Regions from separate parts of the Patulibacter defluvii genome, predicted to be linked through region 1. Evidence: riboswitches for the same ligand, from Rfam matches in the RefSeq annotation. Region 1 holds a riboswitch; each other region holds the start of a gene.
What was found. Region 1 has a riboswitch for cobalamin ahead of SH587_RS04215 (uroporphyrinogen decarboxylase/cobalamine-independent methonine synthase family protein). Riboswitches for the same ligand answer to the same signal wherever they lie in the genome.
Positions count from the first base shown of each region.

Region 2: linked by a shared signal. The riboswitch ahead of SH587_RS12230 (ABC transporter substrate-binding protein) and the one ahead of SH587_RS04215 (uroporphyrinogen decarboxylase/cobalamine-independent methonine synthase family protein) in region 1 are both predicted to bind cobalamin.
Region 3: linked by a shared signal. The riboswitch ahead of cobA (uroporphyrinogen-III C-methyltransferase) and the one ahead of SH587_RS04215 (uroporphyrinogen decarboxylase/cobalamine-independent methonine synthase family protein) in region 1 are both predicted to bind cobalamin.

Region 1 is NZ_JAWZSQ010000003.1:39,173-43,972, reverse strand. Features, by position in the region: gene SH587_RS04230 (hypothetical protein) at 1-109, shown strand, start outside; gene SH587_RS04225 (DUF1775 domain-containing protein) at 150-701, shown strand; gene SH587_RS04220 (DUF1775 domain-containing protein) at 698-1,363, shown strand; gene SH587_RS04215 (uroporphyrinogen decarboxylase/cobalamine-independent methonine synthase family protein) at 1,423-2,334, opposite strand; cobalamin riboswitch at 2,500-2,640, opposite strand; gene SH587_RS04210 (hypothetical protein) at 2,871-4,800, shown strand, end outside.
Region 2 is NZ_JAWZSQ010000010.1:58,688-63,487, forward strand. Features, by position in the region: gene SH587_RS12220 (FecCD family ABC transporter permease) at 1-575, opposite strand, end outside; gene SH587_RS12225 (IucA/IucC family C-terminal-domain containing protein) at 605-1,438, opposite strand; gene SH587_RS12230 (ABC transporter substrate-binding protein) at 1,435-2,520, opposite strand; cobalamin riboswitch at 2,586-2,781, opposite strand; gene SH587_RS12235 (siderophore-interacting protein) at 2,799-3,650, opposite strand; gene SH587_RS12240 (NAD-dependent epimerase/dehydratase family protein) at 3,719-4,639, opposite strand; gene SH587_RS12245 (dihydrofolate reductase family protein) at 4,636-4,800, opposite strand, start outside.
Region 3 is NZ_JAWZSQ010000008.1:179,181-183,980, forward strand. Features, by position in the region: gene cobO (cob(I)yrinic acid a,c-diamide adenosyltransferase) at 1-343, opposite strand, end outside; gene SH587_RS10985 (energy-coupling factor ABC transporter permease) at 436-1,281, opposite strand; gene cobA (uroporphyrinogen-III C-methyltransferase) at 1,268-2,065, opposite strand; adenosylcobalamin (AdoCbl) riboswitch at 2,161-2,255, opposite strand; gene SH587_RS10995 (hypothetical protein) at 2,428-3,954, shown strand; gene cobJ (precorrin-3B C(17)-methyltransferase) at 4,003-4,746, shown strand.

The DNA.
Region 1 (4,800 bases):
GCTGACCTTCCCCCGCGCCGGCGCCTACCAGATCACCGTCTCCGGCCGCTATTCGCGCAGCGGCAAGAAGCGCTCGTTCACGACCCGCTTCGCCGTCCGTGCCAGCTGAGCGCCGCCGCCCGATCACCGTCCGAGGAACCGAGAACCCCATGAACCGCATCGCCCTCCTGGCCACCGGCACCGCCGCGGCCGCCCTGCTGCTGCCGGCCGCCGCCGGCGCCCACGCCACCGTCAGCCCGCTGCAGCCGCAGGGCCCGCTGCTGACCGCCGCCCGCGGGACCTTCGTCCTGCGGGCCCCGAACGAGACCGCCAAGCAGCGGACCTTCAAGGTCTCGCTGCTGGTCCCGAGCGCGATCCGGACCTCGATCTCGGTCCGCCAGCTGCCCGACTGGAAGGTGACGCTGAAGACCCGCAAGACCGGCCAGAAGGACGCCGAGGGCGGCGACGTGGTGGCGATCAGCCGGATCACCTGGACCGCCCGCCGGACCAGCGACGAGATCGCGCCGCGGTTCTACGGCGAGTGGCCGATCCGGTTCCAGAACCCGGCCACGCCGCAGGCGCTGACGTTCAAGATCGACCAGTACTACACGGGCAAGGGCGGCGGTCGCAAGCGGCCCGAGATCGTCCGCTGGTCGGGCGGCCCGTCGTCCGACCACCCGGCCTCGGTGCTGCAGGTGGTCGCGAACGCCCCGGCCTCGTGAGCGCCCGAGCGCGACGGCGGCGGATCGCGGCCGGGGCGGTGGCGGCGACGCTGCTGCTGGCCCCGGCCGCGTCGGCCCACGTGACCGTCCAGCCGTCGGCCTCGCGCCCGGCCGACCTCCAGCGGTACCGGGTGACGGTGCCGAACGAGGAGCAGGCGGCCGACACGACCGCGGTCCGGGTGCAGCTGCCGAAGGGGATCGACTTCCTGCTGGTCGAGGCCACGCCCGGCTGGAAGGCGAAGGTGGTGCGACGCGGCGACCAGCCGTCGGAGATCCGCTGGACCGGCGGCCGGGTGCCGCCGGGCGCCTACGCCGAGCTGCGGTTCATCGCCCGCAACCCGGTCCGGACCGGGACGCTGACGTTCAAGGCGCTGCAGCAGTACTCGGACGGCGAGGTCGCGCGCTGGATCGGCAGCGCCGACAGCGAGAACCCGGCGCCGACGGTCGAGCTGTCGGAGTCGGCCGTCCCGCAGGACGTGGTCAGCACCCACGGCGAGGCGACGCCGACCGCCACCGCGCCGGGCGCGGGCAAGGGCCAGGCCGCGCCCGCCGCCACCGCCGCGAAGGACGACGACAGCGACGCGCTGACGATCGTCGCGCTGGTGGTGGCGGTCGTCGCGCTCGGCCTGGCCGCCGTGGCGACCCTCCGCCGCCGCGCCTGACCAAGAACGCGCTCGCCGGCCCGCCGACGACGGCGGGCCGGCGGTCGCGCCCGCGCCGCTCAGGCCGCCCGCTCGCCCGGCCAGGCGGCGCGGGCGGCCAGCGCCACCTCCGCCCCCGCGGCCAGCACCGAGGCGACCAGCCGCTCGCGCCGCGGCGTCAGCCGGCCGGTGCCGCACGAGGGCGTGACGAGGCTGCGGGCGAAGACCCGCTCGATCGCGGGACCACGGGCCGCGACCGCCGCGACCGCCGCCGTCACCCGCGAGGCGACGTTGGCCGGACCGTCGGGCCGGACCGGATCGACCGCGCCCCAGGCGATCCGGCCGCCGCCGGCCAGCAGCGCGGCGACCGCGTCGGCCGCCTCGCCGCCGACCGGGTAGCGGGTGACGTCGAACGAGAGCACGTCCGGCGCGGCCGCCACCACCGCCGCCCACGGCACCTGCGAGCAGACGTGCAGCCCCCAGGCCGCGCCGCTGCGGGCCAGCGGCGCCCAGGCGTCGGCGGCGGCCAGGTCGGCGTGGGCCAGGCCCGGCTCGTCGACGACCACCAGCGCGTCGAGACCCTGCTCGCGCAGCAGCGCGGCCTGGCCGCCGACGTTGGCCGCCAGCCAGGCGCCGACGTCGCGCGCCAGCGCCCGCGCCTCGCGACCGTGGCCGGGACGGCCGGCGGCCCGCTCGAGCGCGATCGCCAGCGTCAGCGGCCCGGTCACCTGCAGCTTCACCAGCCGGTGCGCGGGCGGGCGCTGGGCCAGCGCCGCCCGCACCGCGTCCCACGCCACCGGCCGCTCGCGGTCGCGGTCGGCCGACCAGCCGCAGGACGCCCGCGCCCAGTCCGGCCCCAGCCACTCGCTGACCATGTCGCCGTCGAGCGGCGGCAGCTGCGGGCAGAAGGGCAGCCCGTAGGCGCGGGTCGCGTGGCGGACCGCCGCGGCCGGCTCGGCGAACGGCAGGCTGCCGACGCCGGTGGTGGTCATCGCGGGCAGCCGCTCGAGCACCGCCGGGCCGGGACGTTCCGTCCGCTCCCCGCGCCTGCCGCTTCCGGCGTCGCCTGCCATCGGTCCTTCTCCTTCCGCGGTGGCCGTTGCGCGCGGCCACGATTGCCTGGGCGCGCCGGACGGTCGTCCGGGCGCGAAGCCGACAGGTCTTCGGACTCGGGCGGGATCGATCGCGGCCGCCTTCCCAGGCCGGCGGACGGTCGGTCCGTCGGCTCCAGTGGCGTCGTGGCCACGATCCCCGCCCTCACCGCTGCGCGTCAGTCCCGGAGTCGCACCGGGTTCCCTGGCCCCGCGGTCGGGGTGGATCGGCTCCGTCCCCCACGCTAGCGCGCCGCCGGCCGGATCGCGAGCCGCACGACCATCCCCTGTTTCACCCAGGTGAAACCGACGATACGGGCCGAATCACCGTCGTGGCCCACCTACCCTGGGTCGGTCACCCCCGCCGCGGCGGCCGATTCGCAGCCTCCCCCTGGGCTCGTCGGCGCCGACCCGGCGACACACGACCAAAGGGACCAATGACCCCACCGACGCTCGACCCGCGGGTCGCGGGCGATCGAGCGCAGCCGCGCGCCCCCCGGCGCCGCGGTCTGCGACGCCTGCTGGCGCTGGCCACCGTGCTCGCCGGCAGCCTCACGCTGGCCACCACGGCGACCGCCGCGCCACCGCTCCAGCTCTGCACCCCCGGCCAGGTTCGCGCCACCGAGCGCCACTGGTACTTCGGCACCCGCGGCCACATCGACTTCGGCACCTCCGGGACCGCGACGACGGCCACGGTCGGCAGCAAGTCGGCGGTCGAGGGCTCGACCGTCGTCACCGACGTCGACGGCACGCTGCTGTTCTGGTCCAACGGCCAGCAGGTCTACGACCGCAACAGCGACCTGATGCCCAACGGCGCCGGGCTGCTGGGCAACGACTCGGCCACGCAGACGGTCGCGGCGTTCCCGGCGATCGGCCACCCGGGCCGCTACTTCGTGGTCACGACCAGCGCCGAGGCCTCGGTCAACCACGGCTCCGGTCCCGGCAAGGGCGACCTGACCTATTCGGTCGTCGACATGACCGCCAACGGCGGTCTCGGCGAGGTCACCGCGACCAAGAACGTGGCCCTGGGCACCGCCGGCACCGCCTCGGAGGCGATCACCGCCGTCCCCAACGACGACGGCACCGGCTTCTGGGTCATCACCAACACCCAGGGCGGTCCCGAGGTGCTGGCCTACGAGTTCGACGAGAACGGCCCCGTCACCGGCACCGCCGTCGTCTCGACGATGCCGAGCAACAACTACAACGGCTTCGGCTCGCTGACCGTCAGCTCCGACCTGACGAAGATCGCCCTGATGAGCGGCAACGTCTCCGCCGGCACCCAGCCGGCGAAGCTGCGGCTGCTGACCCTCGACGCGAGCACCGGCGTGCTGACCCAGACCGCCGAGTGGAACACCGCCACGACCGGCAGCAACGGCTACTACGCCGACTTCTCGCCCAGCGGCCGCTACCTGTACGCGACCCGGATCTTCAACGGCGCCCGGCTGCTCCGCTACGACATCGGCGACCCGAGCGACGCGGTCGCGATCAAGGCCAGCGAGGAGGACCTGGGTGCGATCGGCAACGGCGGCGCGGTCCGCCGGGCGCCCGACGGCCGGATGTACGTGGCGAACCGCGGTGCGGCGACGCTGACCACGGTCGACGCGCCGGACGACGCGGCCGATCCGCAGGTCCAGCCGAACGGCTACACCCTGCCCGCCGGTGCGGCCAACGGCTGGGGCCTGGCCCAGACGGTGACCGGCTGCGCCAAGCCGCTGGCCCCGCCGACCGCCACCGTCAGCGGTCCGACCGACGGCACCACCGTGCCGACCGGCGCGCCGCTGACGGCCGGCTTCTCGTGCCACGGCGAGGCCGCCCCGGTCACCTGCGGCGCGAAGGTGCGGCGGCCGGACGGGAGCGAGCTGCCGGTCACCGACGGCGCGCCGCTGCCGACCGACCAGCCGGGCGTCTACACGATCACGGTGACGGCGATCGACGCCGAGGGCCGGACGATCACCGCCACCCGGACCTACGTCGTGACCGCGCCGCCGCTGCTGCCGCCGGTCGATCCGCCGGTCCAGCCGGCCCCCGGCCGCCTGGTCGTCAGCAAGACCCTCTCGCGCAAGACGGTCCGCCCGGGCCAGAGCGTGCGGACCACGATCCGGGTCCGCAACGGCGGCGGCACCACCCTCCACGACGTCCGCGTCTGCGAGCGGGTGCCGGCCGGCCTGCGGTTCGTCTCGGCGACGCCGAAGGCCACGCTCAGCAGCGGCAGCCGCTGCTGGACGATCAAGACGCTGCGGCCCGGCCAGACGGCCACCCGCACGTACAGCGCGCGGGCGCTCAACCGCCCGGGCCGGCTGCGGGTCCGGACCACCACCCGCGCCACCGGCGCGGCGACCCGCGCCACCAACGCCACGCTCACCATCC
Region 2 (4,800 bases), on a different contig from region 1:
GCCGCGCCCGAGAGGCTGCCGAGCAGCCAGAAGAGCACCGACTGGGCCGCCTGCGGATCGGCGCTGCGGAAGACCAGGAAGCTGGCCAGGGCCGAGAACGCCGACGACAGCACGGTCCCGGTCAGGACCAGCCGCAGCGGGGTCAGGCCGCCCTGGGCGAGGGCCACGCCGAAGACCAGCAGCGCCGCCGCCAGCGCGCCGACGAGCGCCCCCAGCGACAGCGCCCAGATCCCCGTCCCGGCGAAGAGCCCGGTCGTGATCACCGCGGTCGCGCCGACCGCCGCGCCCGACGACACGCCCAGCAGGTACGGGTCGGCCAGCGGGTTGCGGACCAGCGTCTGGACGCCGGTCCCGGCCAGGGCCAGGCCGGCGCCGACGACCACGGCCAGGATCGTCCGCGGCACCCGGATGTCCCAGACGATCGCCTCGAAGGTCGGGTCGACCGGCCCGCCGAGCAGCCGCTGCTCGAGCACCCCCAGGACGATCCGCGGCGCCAGCGGCTCGGCGCCGAAGCCGGTCGACAGCACGGCGCTGGCCACCAGCAGCAGCGCCAGCGCCGGCAGCAGCAGCGCCAGCGGCACCCGCCGGCGGGCCGGGCCGCCGTTCATGACGGCGCCCCCGTCGCGACCCCGACCACGGCCGCCGCGGCGGGCAGCCGGCCGAGCGGGGTCGCGGCGGCGGCGGCCGCGGCCTGCCGGGCCGCGCGCTCCGGCGCCGTCAGCCGGTCGCAGGCCGCGCACTCGCGCTTGACCGGCGACAGCCGCATCAGGCAGCAGGTCCGCCGCTCGTGGGCGAGGACGGCCGGGTGGCCGGCCACCGGCCGCAGCGCGACGAGCTCGCGGGCGGGCCACGCCGGGTCGTCGAGGAAGCGCTCGGCCGCGGCCCGCAGTCCCGGCCGGTGGCCCGGATCGAGCGTCCGGTGGAGCAGCCCGAAGGCGCCGGCGCAGGCCGCGGCGACGTTGCCCCACGCGACCCGCTCGACGATCCGGCTGGCGGTCCGCGACGCGGCCACGACCGGCGCCAGGTGGCCGGCGAGCAGCGCCCGCGCGACCTCGCCGGTCGACGCCTCGGCGCGGGCGACCGCGGCCCCCGGCAGGGCGATGGCGCGGGTCCGGCCCTCGACCAGCCGCACCCAGACCGCCTCCGGCGCCAGGTCGAGCAGCGCCCCGGTCTGGACCCAGACGCCGAGCACCGCCCCGGCCAGCCGGCCGGCGTAGCCCTGGAGCGCGCACGACCCACCGGCCGCCCGCGGGCCGCCGGCCATCGTGTCGCGGGCGTAGCGGTCGGCGATCGCGGGCCACGCGGCCGGGTCGGCCAGCCGACTGCTGGGCGACCACCCGGCCGCCCGCAGCGCGTCGGTGTCGCGCGCGGCGTCGATCGGGAAGCCGTCGCCGAGCGCGGCCAGCCGCGCCAGCGCCGCCTGCGTCGCGGCGCTCACCGGCCGAGCGCCGACCAGTCGATCCGCTTGGCGCCGATCGCGCTGGGCGGCGCCAGGCCCTCGGCCTCGAGCGCGGCCCGCACCTGCTCGGCGGCGTCGATGTTCGGGAAGCCGCTGGTGAAGAGGCTCAGCGGCAGCACCACGATCCGGTCGCGGTCGACCACCGGCGTGCCGCGGAGCCCGGCCCGCGCGCGAATCGTGGCCAGCTTCTGGCGGACCTCCCCGGGCTCGCCCGAGCGGTAGTCCATGACCACGATCAGATCCGGGCGGGCCCGCGCCACCCGCTCCCAGCTGGCCCGGAACCAGGTCGTGTCGACGTCGGCGAAGACGTTGCGGCCGCCGGCCGCGTCGATGATCCCCTGCGGCGCTCCGTTGCGGCCCGAGGTGTACAGGTCCTTCTCGCCGCTGTCGTAGAGCAGCACCCGCGGCGCCCGGCGCGGCCGTGGCGCCGCCCGCAGCGCGGCCAGCCGCCGGTCGAGCTCGCGGCGAGCGTCGGCGGCCCGCTCGCGGTGGCCGGTCAGCGCCCCGTAGTTCGCCAGGTCGGCGCGGACGGCGTCCCACGGGCCCATCGTCCCGAGCGCCGAGTCCCTGCCCTTGGCCGGGTCCTGGCGGCAGCTGTCGGAGATCACGTAGGTCGCGATCCGGCGGGCGCGGGCCCGCTCCTCGGTGACGCCGCTCGCGCCGGCGAAGAGGCCGCTGTAGGAGCCGATCAGCAGGTCGGGCCGGCGGGCCACGACGGCCTCCAGGGCGATCGGGCTCTGGAGCCGCGGGATCGACGCGACGGAGGCGCCGTAGCGCTCCATCACCGGATCGTTGCCGGGGCTGAGCGACATCGCCGCGATCTGGCGGGCCGCGCCGACCCGGATCAGGGTGCCGACGTTGGCGGAGTTGCTGGTCGCGACGATCCGCCGGACGGGACCGCGGTAGCGGCGTTCGACGCCGCAGTTGCGGACCTCGATCGCGCCGGTCGTGGCGGCCGCGGCGGTCGCGGAGGGGTCGTCGTCGCCGCAGCCGGCGAGCGCCAGCAGGCCGACGGTGGCGAGAGCCGCAGCGAGGCCGCGGACGGTGGGGCGTTGGAGCATCGGAGATGGCCTTCGATCAGGACCCGAAGTCGCGGGGTCCGTGGACTGATCCGCTCGACGCCGAGGCGTCGGAACGTGAGCCAGCAGGTCTTCGGGCTCGGGATCGTCGGGTGGCGCGCCTTCCCGGTCGCCGTCCGTGCGGGACGCCGAGGCCAGTGGCCGATGCACCGCCCGTCCCCCCTACCGCTGCGCGTCAGCTCCGGCTTTGGACCGGATTCCCTGACCCACCTCGTGGGTACGACTGGCTCGCCCGCCAGCCTATCCGACCGGCGCCCCGATCAGCGGTCGTCGGCCTCGACCTCGGCCAGCCACTGGGCCTTCTCCGCCCGCCACGCCTCGTCGTCGCGGCGGTGCTTCCAGTAGCCGGAGATCGAGTGGCCGTCGCGCGGCAGCCCGCGCTCGACCAGCAGCCGGCGGCGGATTGCGCGGACGGCGCCGGCCTCGCCGTGGAGGAACAGCTGCGGGCGGCCGGCGGGCAGCTCCAGGTCCTCCAGCACCCGCAGTAGCGCGCTGCCGTGCGGCTCGTCGGGCGCCCGCCGCAGCCAGCGGACGTCGGCCTGCGGCGGGGCGTCGAGCGGGGTCTCGTCGTCGGGGCCGGCGCTCTCGACCAGCACGATCGTCGGCACGCCGTCGGGGATCCGCGGCAGCGACGCGGCGATCGCCGGCACCACGCTCGGGTCCCCGATCAGCAGGTGCCAGTCGGCGGACGGGTCGGGCGCGTAGCCGCCCCCCGGCCCGAGCAGCTGGATCAGGTCGCCGGGCCGGACGGCGCTGGCCCACGGCCCGCCGAAGCCGACGTCGCCGTGGACGACGACGTCGATCGTCAGCCGCCCGGCGGCCGGGTCCCAGGCCCGCACGGTGTAGGTGCGCATCCGCGGCCACTGCTCGCGCGGGAGCGTGGCGCGGACCTGCTCGACATCGGCGTCGGGGCCGTAGGGCGCGCCGGCCGGCGGGAACAGCAGCTTCACGTAGTGGTCGCTGAACTCGCCGGCGGCGAACCCCTCCAGCCCCTCGCCGCCGAGCACCAGCCGGATCAGGTGCGGCGTCAGCGCCTCGCGCTCCAGCACGGTGGCGCGACGGGGACGGCGGACGGGGCGGCTCGGGGTCTCGGTGGCGGTCGTCTGGGGCACGGCACGGTCCTCGGATCGGGGGCCATCTACCTTAGGGAACCCTCACTCCGGCCCCGTGGAGACGGGCGTCAGCGCTCGTTCTCCCGTCGCCAGGCGACGTAGTCGGCGACCGCCGCCGCGACGTCGAAGGCCGGGACGAAGCCGGTCTCCTCGCGCAGGCGGGCGACGTCCAGGTAGGGATCCGGGCCCGGCCCGTCCTGACGTCCCGGCCGCAGCTCCAGCTGTAGGTCGGGGAGGGCCGCCCGCAGCGCCTCGACGAACTCGCGGTTGGTCGCCGGGCGGCCGCTGGAGACGTCGTAGACCTGGTGCCGCAGGCGCTCGGCGGTGGTCAGCAGCGCGATCGCCCGGCCGGCGTCGGGGGCGTAGCAGCGGTCGCCGCCGTCGTCGGCGTGGAGCGGCGGCGGCTCCTCGCCCCGCAGCGCGGCGCTGATGTACGACGGGATCGGGAAGAACGGCGACTCCGGATCGCCCAGCGGGCCCCAGATCGTCCCGATCCGCAGCACCAGCGGCTCGACCCCGCTGCCGGCCAGGGCGTGGGTCACCAGCGGCTCGACCGCCTTCTTGAAGGCCAAGATCAGGTGCGGCAGCGGCGCCGTCGGCAGCGCCAGGCCCTCGTGCCAGGGGACCTCCTCGCGGCCCACGTAGACCCCGAGGCTGCTGGCGACGGCGAACCGCCGGACGCCCCAGGCGCGGGCGGCGTCGAGCGCGTTCAGCAGCCCGGCCGTTTCGTCGCGGAGGAAGGCCACCGGATCCTCGCCGGGCACGCTGCCGGCCAGGTGGACGATCGCCGCGAACTCGTGGCGCTCGCCGAGGGCCAGGAACGCGTCGCGGTCGCGGACGTCGAGCGCCTCGACCGCCACCCGGCCCTCCAGGAACGACGGCAGCGTCGTCCGCCGGTGACCGGTCACGACCACCTCGTGGCCGAGGTCGACCAACGCGCGGGCGGTGTGGGCCCCGATCATGCCGAGCCCGCCGGTGACGAGGATCATCGGACCACCTCGTAGTGCAGGTGGGTGACGCCCGGGGCCGCGATCGACTCCCGCAGCCGCAGGTCGACGTGCTCGGGCAGCTCGTGGAAGTAGCGCCGCCCGCCGCCGAGCAGCACCGGCACCTGGTGCAGGATCAGCTCGTCGACCAGCCCCGCCTTCAG
Region 3 (4,800 bases), on a different contig from region 1:
GCTTGACCTCCGCCCAGCCCTCCTTGGCGATCTCCTCCGACTCGGACATGTCGCGCTGGATCCAGGTCCAGCCCTTGCCCATCGTCTCCCAGTCGATCGTGCCGCCCTCGCCCGAGGCGGAGAGGACCTCGGCGGCCTTGCGCTCGCCGACCTTCCACTTGCCGCCCTTGACGAACTGGAAGACGCCGCAGCGGTAGCCGCGCGCCCACGAGCGCTGGAGCATCCCGAAGCTGGCCGTCGACTTGCCCTTGCCGGGACCGGTGATGACCGCCACCAGCGGCACGTCGCGGCGCTTGCGGCGGACCTGCTCCTCGCTGCCGCGGTCCTCGGGACGGTGCGGCAGGTCGGCGCCGGCGTGGCGGGCGGCGGCCTCCTGCCCGGGCGGCCGCGAGGGGTCGGCGGCGGTGGCGCCGTCGTCGGCGGGGGGCGTGTCGCTCACGCGGATCCTTCTTCCGGTCGGGAGGTGAGGGCGGGGACGTCGGCGGTCGAGCGCTGCGGCTCGCAGCCGGGCGGCGGGGGCGGTGCCGCCGGGCGCGCGCGCTCCGGCTCGCTGCCGGCGGGCGGCGGCACGCTCGCCGCCGCGCGCGGGGTCGGCCGCGGACGGCGCTGCGGTCGCCGCAGCTCGGGCGGGGCGATCAGCACCAGGTCAGGCCGCCGCGCCAGCAGCGCGGCGACGACCCCGGCGGTGATCACCGCCTCGATCACGGCCACCACCGCGTAGGTGCCGATCGTCGTCCCCGCCAGCGCGCCGAGGTCGATCGGGGTCTTGTGCCCGAGCGCGTACTCGGCCACGAAGAGGACGCTGGCCAGCACCACGTTGACGAACGCCGCGGCCCCGCAGGCGAGCGCCAGCCCGCCCGGCGATCCGCGGCCGCGGACCGACGCCACCGCCCGCTGGATCGCGCGCAGGATCGGCCAGCCGACGAAGGCCGGCACCAGCGCGCCGTTGACGATGTTCAGGCCGAGGGTGGTGATCCCGCCGTCGCCCTGGACCAGCGCCTGGACGATCGTGACGACGCTGATCGTCAGCGCCCCCAGCCACGGTCCGAGCAGCGCGACGGCGAGCGTGCCGCCGAGCAGGTGGCCCTGGGTGCCGACGCCGATCGGCACGAACGGCGAGTCGCCGACCAGGAAGAAGGCGCCGGCCAGCCCGGCCAGCGGCAGCCGGCCGTCCTCGCCGGTGACGTCGGCCTTGCGGACGCAGAAGGCCAGGCCGGCGACGGCGACCGCGGTCCCGACGCCGGTCACCTGGCCGGTCAGGAAGCCCTCAGGGATGTGCACGGGGCCTCCCGTCGGCGGGCGCGATCGGGGCCTCGGCGCCGGTCTCGGCGACCGTCTCGGCGCGGCCGTCGGCGAACCAGGCGAGGTCGATCTCGGCGACGTCGCCGATCACGAAGGTGACCGGCGGGTCGAGCCGCGGCGGCAGCGCGGCGAGCGTGCCGCGGACGGTCCGCTGGTGGCCGGCACGGCCGGCGGCGCTGATCGCCGCCACCGGCGTGCTGGCGGGCAGGCCGCCGTCGATCAGCCAGCCGGCGATCCGCCGCATCCGCGAGCGGCCGGTCAGCACGACGATCGTCCCGCCGAGCGCGGCGAGCGCGGCCCAGTCGACCTCGCCCGGGTACTCGGGATCGCTGTTGCCGGCCAGGATCGTGACCACCCGCGAGCGCTGGCGGACGTGGACCGGGATCCCGGCGAAGGCGGGGGCGGCGAGGCCGGCGCTGATCCCGGGCACGATCGTGAACGGCACCCCGGCCCGCTGCAGGGCCAGCGCCTCCTCGCCGCCGCGGGCGGCCACGAACGGGTCGCCGCTCTTCAGCCGCACCACCTCGCGGCCGCTGCGCCCCAGCTCGACCAGCAGCTGGCCGACCTGCTCCTGCGGCAGCGCCGGCTGGCCGGGGGCCTTGCCGACGAGGATCCGCTCGGCCGCGGGCGGCGCCAAGGCGACGACCGGGTCGGTCGAGGGGCGGTCGCTGACGACCACCTCGGCGCGCCGCAGCAGCTCGGCGGCGCGGACGGTCAGCAGGTCGGGGTCGCCGGGGCCGGCGCCGACCAGGTGGACGGTCACGTCCCGCTCCGCGAGCGGGGTGGGAGGGAGGCCGCGCGGCCGGCGGCGGTCGGGAATCGGTGCTCCATCGGGATGTCGCGTCCCTCGTTCGGCGGCCGTGGCGGTGTCGTTCCTGACTTCGGCCGCGGAGCGGGCCGTCACAGTGGCGCGACCGTGCCGGACTTGCACCGGCTTCCGCGCACCACCACGGAGGTCGAAACCGTAGCGGACGGTCGTCGCCGGCGGTGATCGGTCGCCGTCGGCACGGCCGTCTCGATCGTTCGGCCAGCTGCGCACGCTGTCCACTGCCGGGCTTAGAACGTTCGTCCAGAGGCGGTGGACGGTCGTCCAGTCCCACGCGCGCGTGGTCGACCCCGTGGAGGATGGATCGACGTGCCCGCAAGGACTTCGCGGTGGCGGCCGCGGTGGGCGCCACCCTCGCGGTGGGCACGTTGACCGTGGGCGTGGCCTTCGGCCCCGCGTCGGGCCCTGGCGTCCGCGACCTGGTCGGCGACGCCGAGTCGCGCGCGCTGCCGGTGGCCCGCGCCGTCGCGGCCGGCTCCGGCACGGATCGCAACGGCCCGCGCGCCAGCGCCGGCGGCTCCGGCGGCGTCGTCGACGGGCCGGCGGCCGGCGGGCGCGCGAGCGGCGGGCTCGGCCTCGGCCTGGGGCTGGGCGGCAGCGCGGGGCCGGGCAGCGGCAGCGGCTCCGGTGGCGGTCGACCCGGCGGCCGCGGGGGCGAAGGCGACGGTGGTCGCGGCGGGCGCGATTCCGGCTCCGGCTTCGCGGGCGGCGGCGCCGGCGGCGTCGATCCCTCGACCGGGACGCCCTCCTCGCCGAGCCCGTCGACGCCGACCCCGGGCACCCCGGAGGAGCCGGCGACCTCGCGCGTGCGGCTGCGGGTGCTCGGCGTGACGCTGGCGGGCGCGGACGGTGCGACCACCCTCGAGCCGGGCAGCGAGGTCCGGCTGCGGCTGGCCGCCTCGCCCGAGGCGATCGCCCCGACCCCGACCCCGACCGCCACCGTTCCGCGGCTGAGCACGGCGGTGCCGCCGCAGCTCGACCTGCGGTTGAAGCTGGACGCCGACGCGGTCGCCGAGCTGAAGCGCCACGCGCGCCAGGTCGACGGGCCGCTGGCGCTGCTGGCGCGGGTCGACCTCGTCGACGACGCGCCGGTCGGCGTCGCGCCGCCGCGGGTGCGGGTGCGGCTGCAGCTGGCCGCGCAGCCCAAGGGCAGCGACGCCGTCACCACCGACGACTCGGGCGCCGGCGACGGCGTCAGCAACGTCGTCGAGGTGCGGGCCCCGATCGCGGTCCGCGCGCCGGGCAAGCCGAGCCAGGGCGACGGGCCGAGCGCGCCGTCGACGGCCGACGGGGCGGCGGTCGAGGTCCGGCTGCCGCTGCCGAGCACGCCGGGCACGCCGACCGACGGCGGCACCAGCGTCGATCTGCCGCTGCCCGAGGGCGCGACGCCCGGGGGCGAGGGCGACGATCCGACCGCGCGCGGCAACGCGGGCGTCGGCGTCCAGGTCCACGTCCCGACGGCCGACGAGCCGCTGGGCGGCACGCCGGTCGACGGCAGCGGCCCGACGACGCCCGGCGGCAGCGCGGAGTCGGGGAGCGGCCGCCCGGGCGCGGGCACGGACGACGGCAGCGTCGGGGCCGGCGCGGGCGGTTCCGGCGAGACCCCGACCACCGGCGGCACCGACGCGGCCGCGGGCGGCGGAGGCGGCACCGGCGGTGGCGGCGTGGCCGGTGGCGTCGTGGGCGGCGGTGGCGTGGCCGGTGGCGTCGCGGGCTCGGGCGGGGTGGCGGCCGGCGGCGGCGCAGGCTCGGGTGCGGGCACCGGCGGCGGGGCGACCGCGACCACGACCCCGACCCCGGCGACCAGCGGCGCCGCGACCCCCTGAGCGGCATCGGCCGGCCGCCGTCGGCCGCCCGTTCGTAGAGTTCCGGCGATGTCGGGAGTGCTCTGGATCGTCGGCCTCGGCCCGGGAGGCGCGGCCACCCGCACCGGCCGCGCGGCCGAGGCGGTGGCGGCGGCCGAGGTGATCGTCGGCTACGGGCCGTACGTCGACCAGTGCGCCGACCTGTTGCGTCCCGAGCAGGAGCAGCGGCGCGGCACGATGGGCGGCGAGCGCGAGCGGGCCGAGGAGGCGCTGGCGCTGGCGGCCGAGGGCCGACGGGTGGCGTTGGTGTCGTCGGGCGACGCCGGGATCTTCGGGATGGCGGGCCTGGCCCTGCGGGCGGCGGCCGCGCTGCCGGACGATCGGCGGCCCGAGGTCGAGGTCGTCCCCGGCGTGACGGCGGCGGTGGCGACGGCGGCCCGGCTCGGCGCGCCGCTGGGCGACTTCGCGACGGTCTCGCTCTCCGACGTCCTGATCCCGTGGGAGCGGGTCGAGGCGCGGATCGCCGCGCTGGCCGCGACCGACCTGGCGCTGGCGATCTACAACCCCCGCTCGCGGACGCGGACCTGGCAGCTGGACCGGGCGCGCGAGCTGCTGCTGGAGCACCGCGACGGCGGCGATCCGGTGGCGCTGGCCACCGACGTCGGCCGCGACGAGGAGCGGCTCGAGGTCGCCACCCTGGCCGGCTTCGACGCCGAGCGGGTGGCGATGCGGACGCTGGTGCTGGTGGCCGCGCCCGGCACCGAGCGGGTCGGTCCGTGGCTGGTCGCCTCGCGCCACCCGCGGGCCGACTGAGCCTGGATCCACCGGTGGTCGGTTGAGCCTCGGCGTGGAGGACCAAGACGGTGG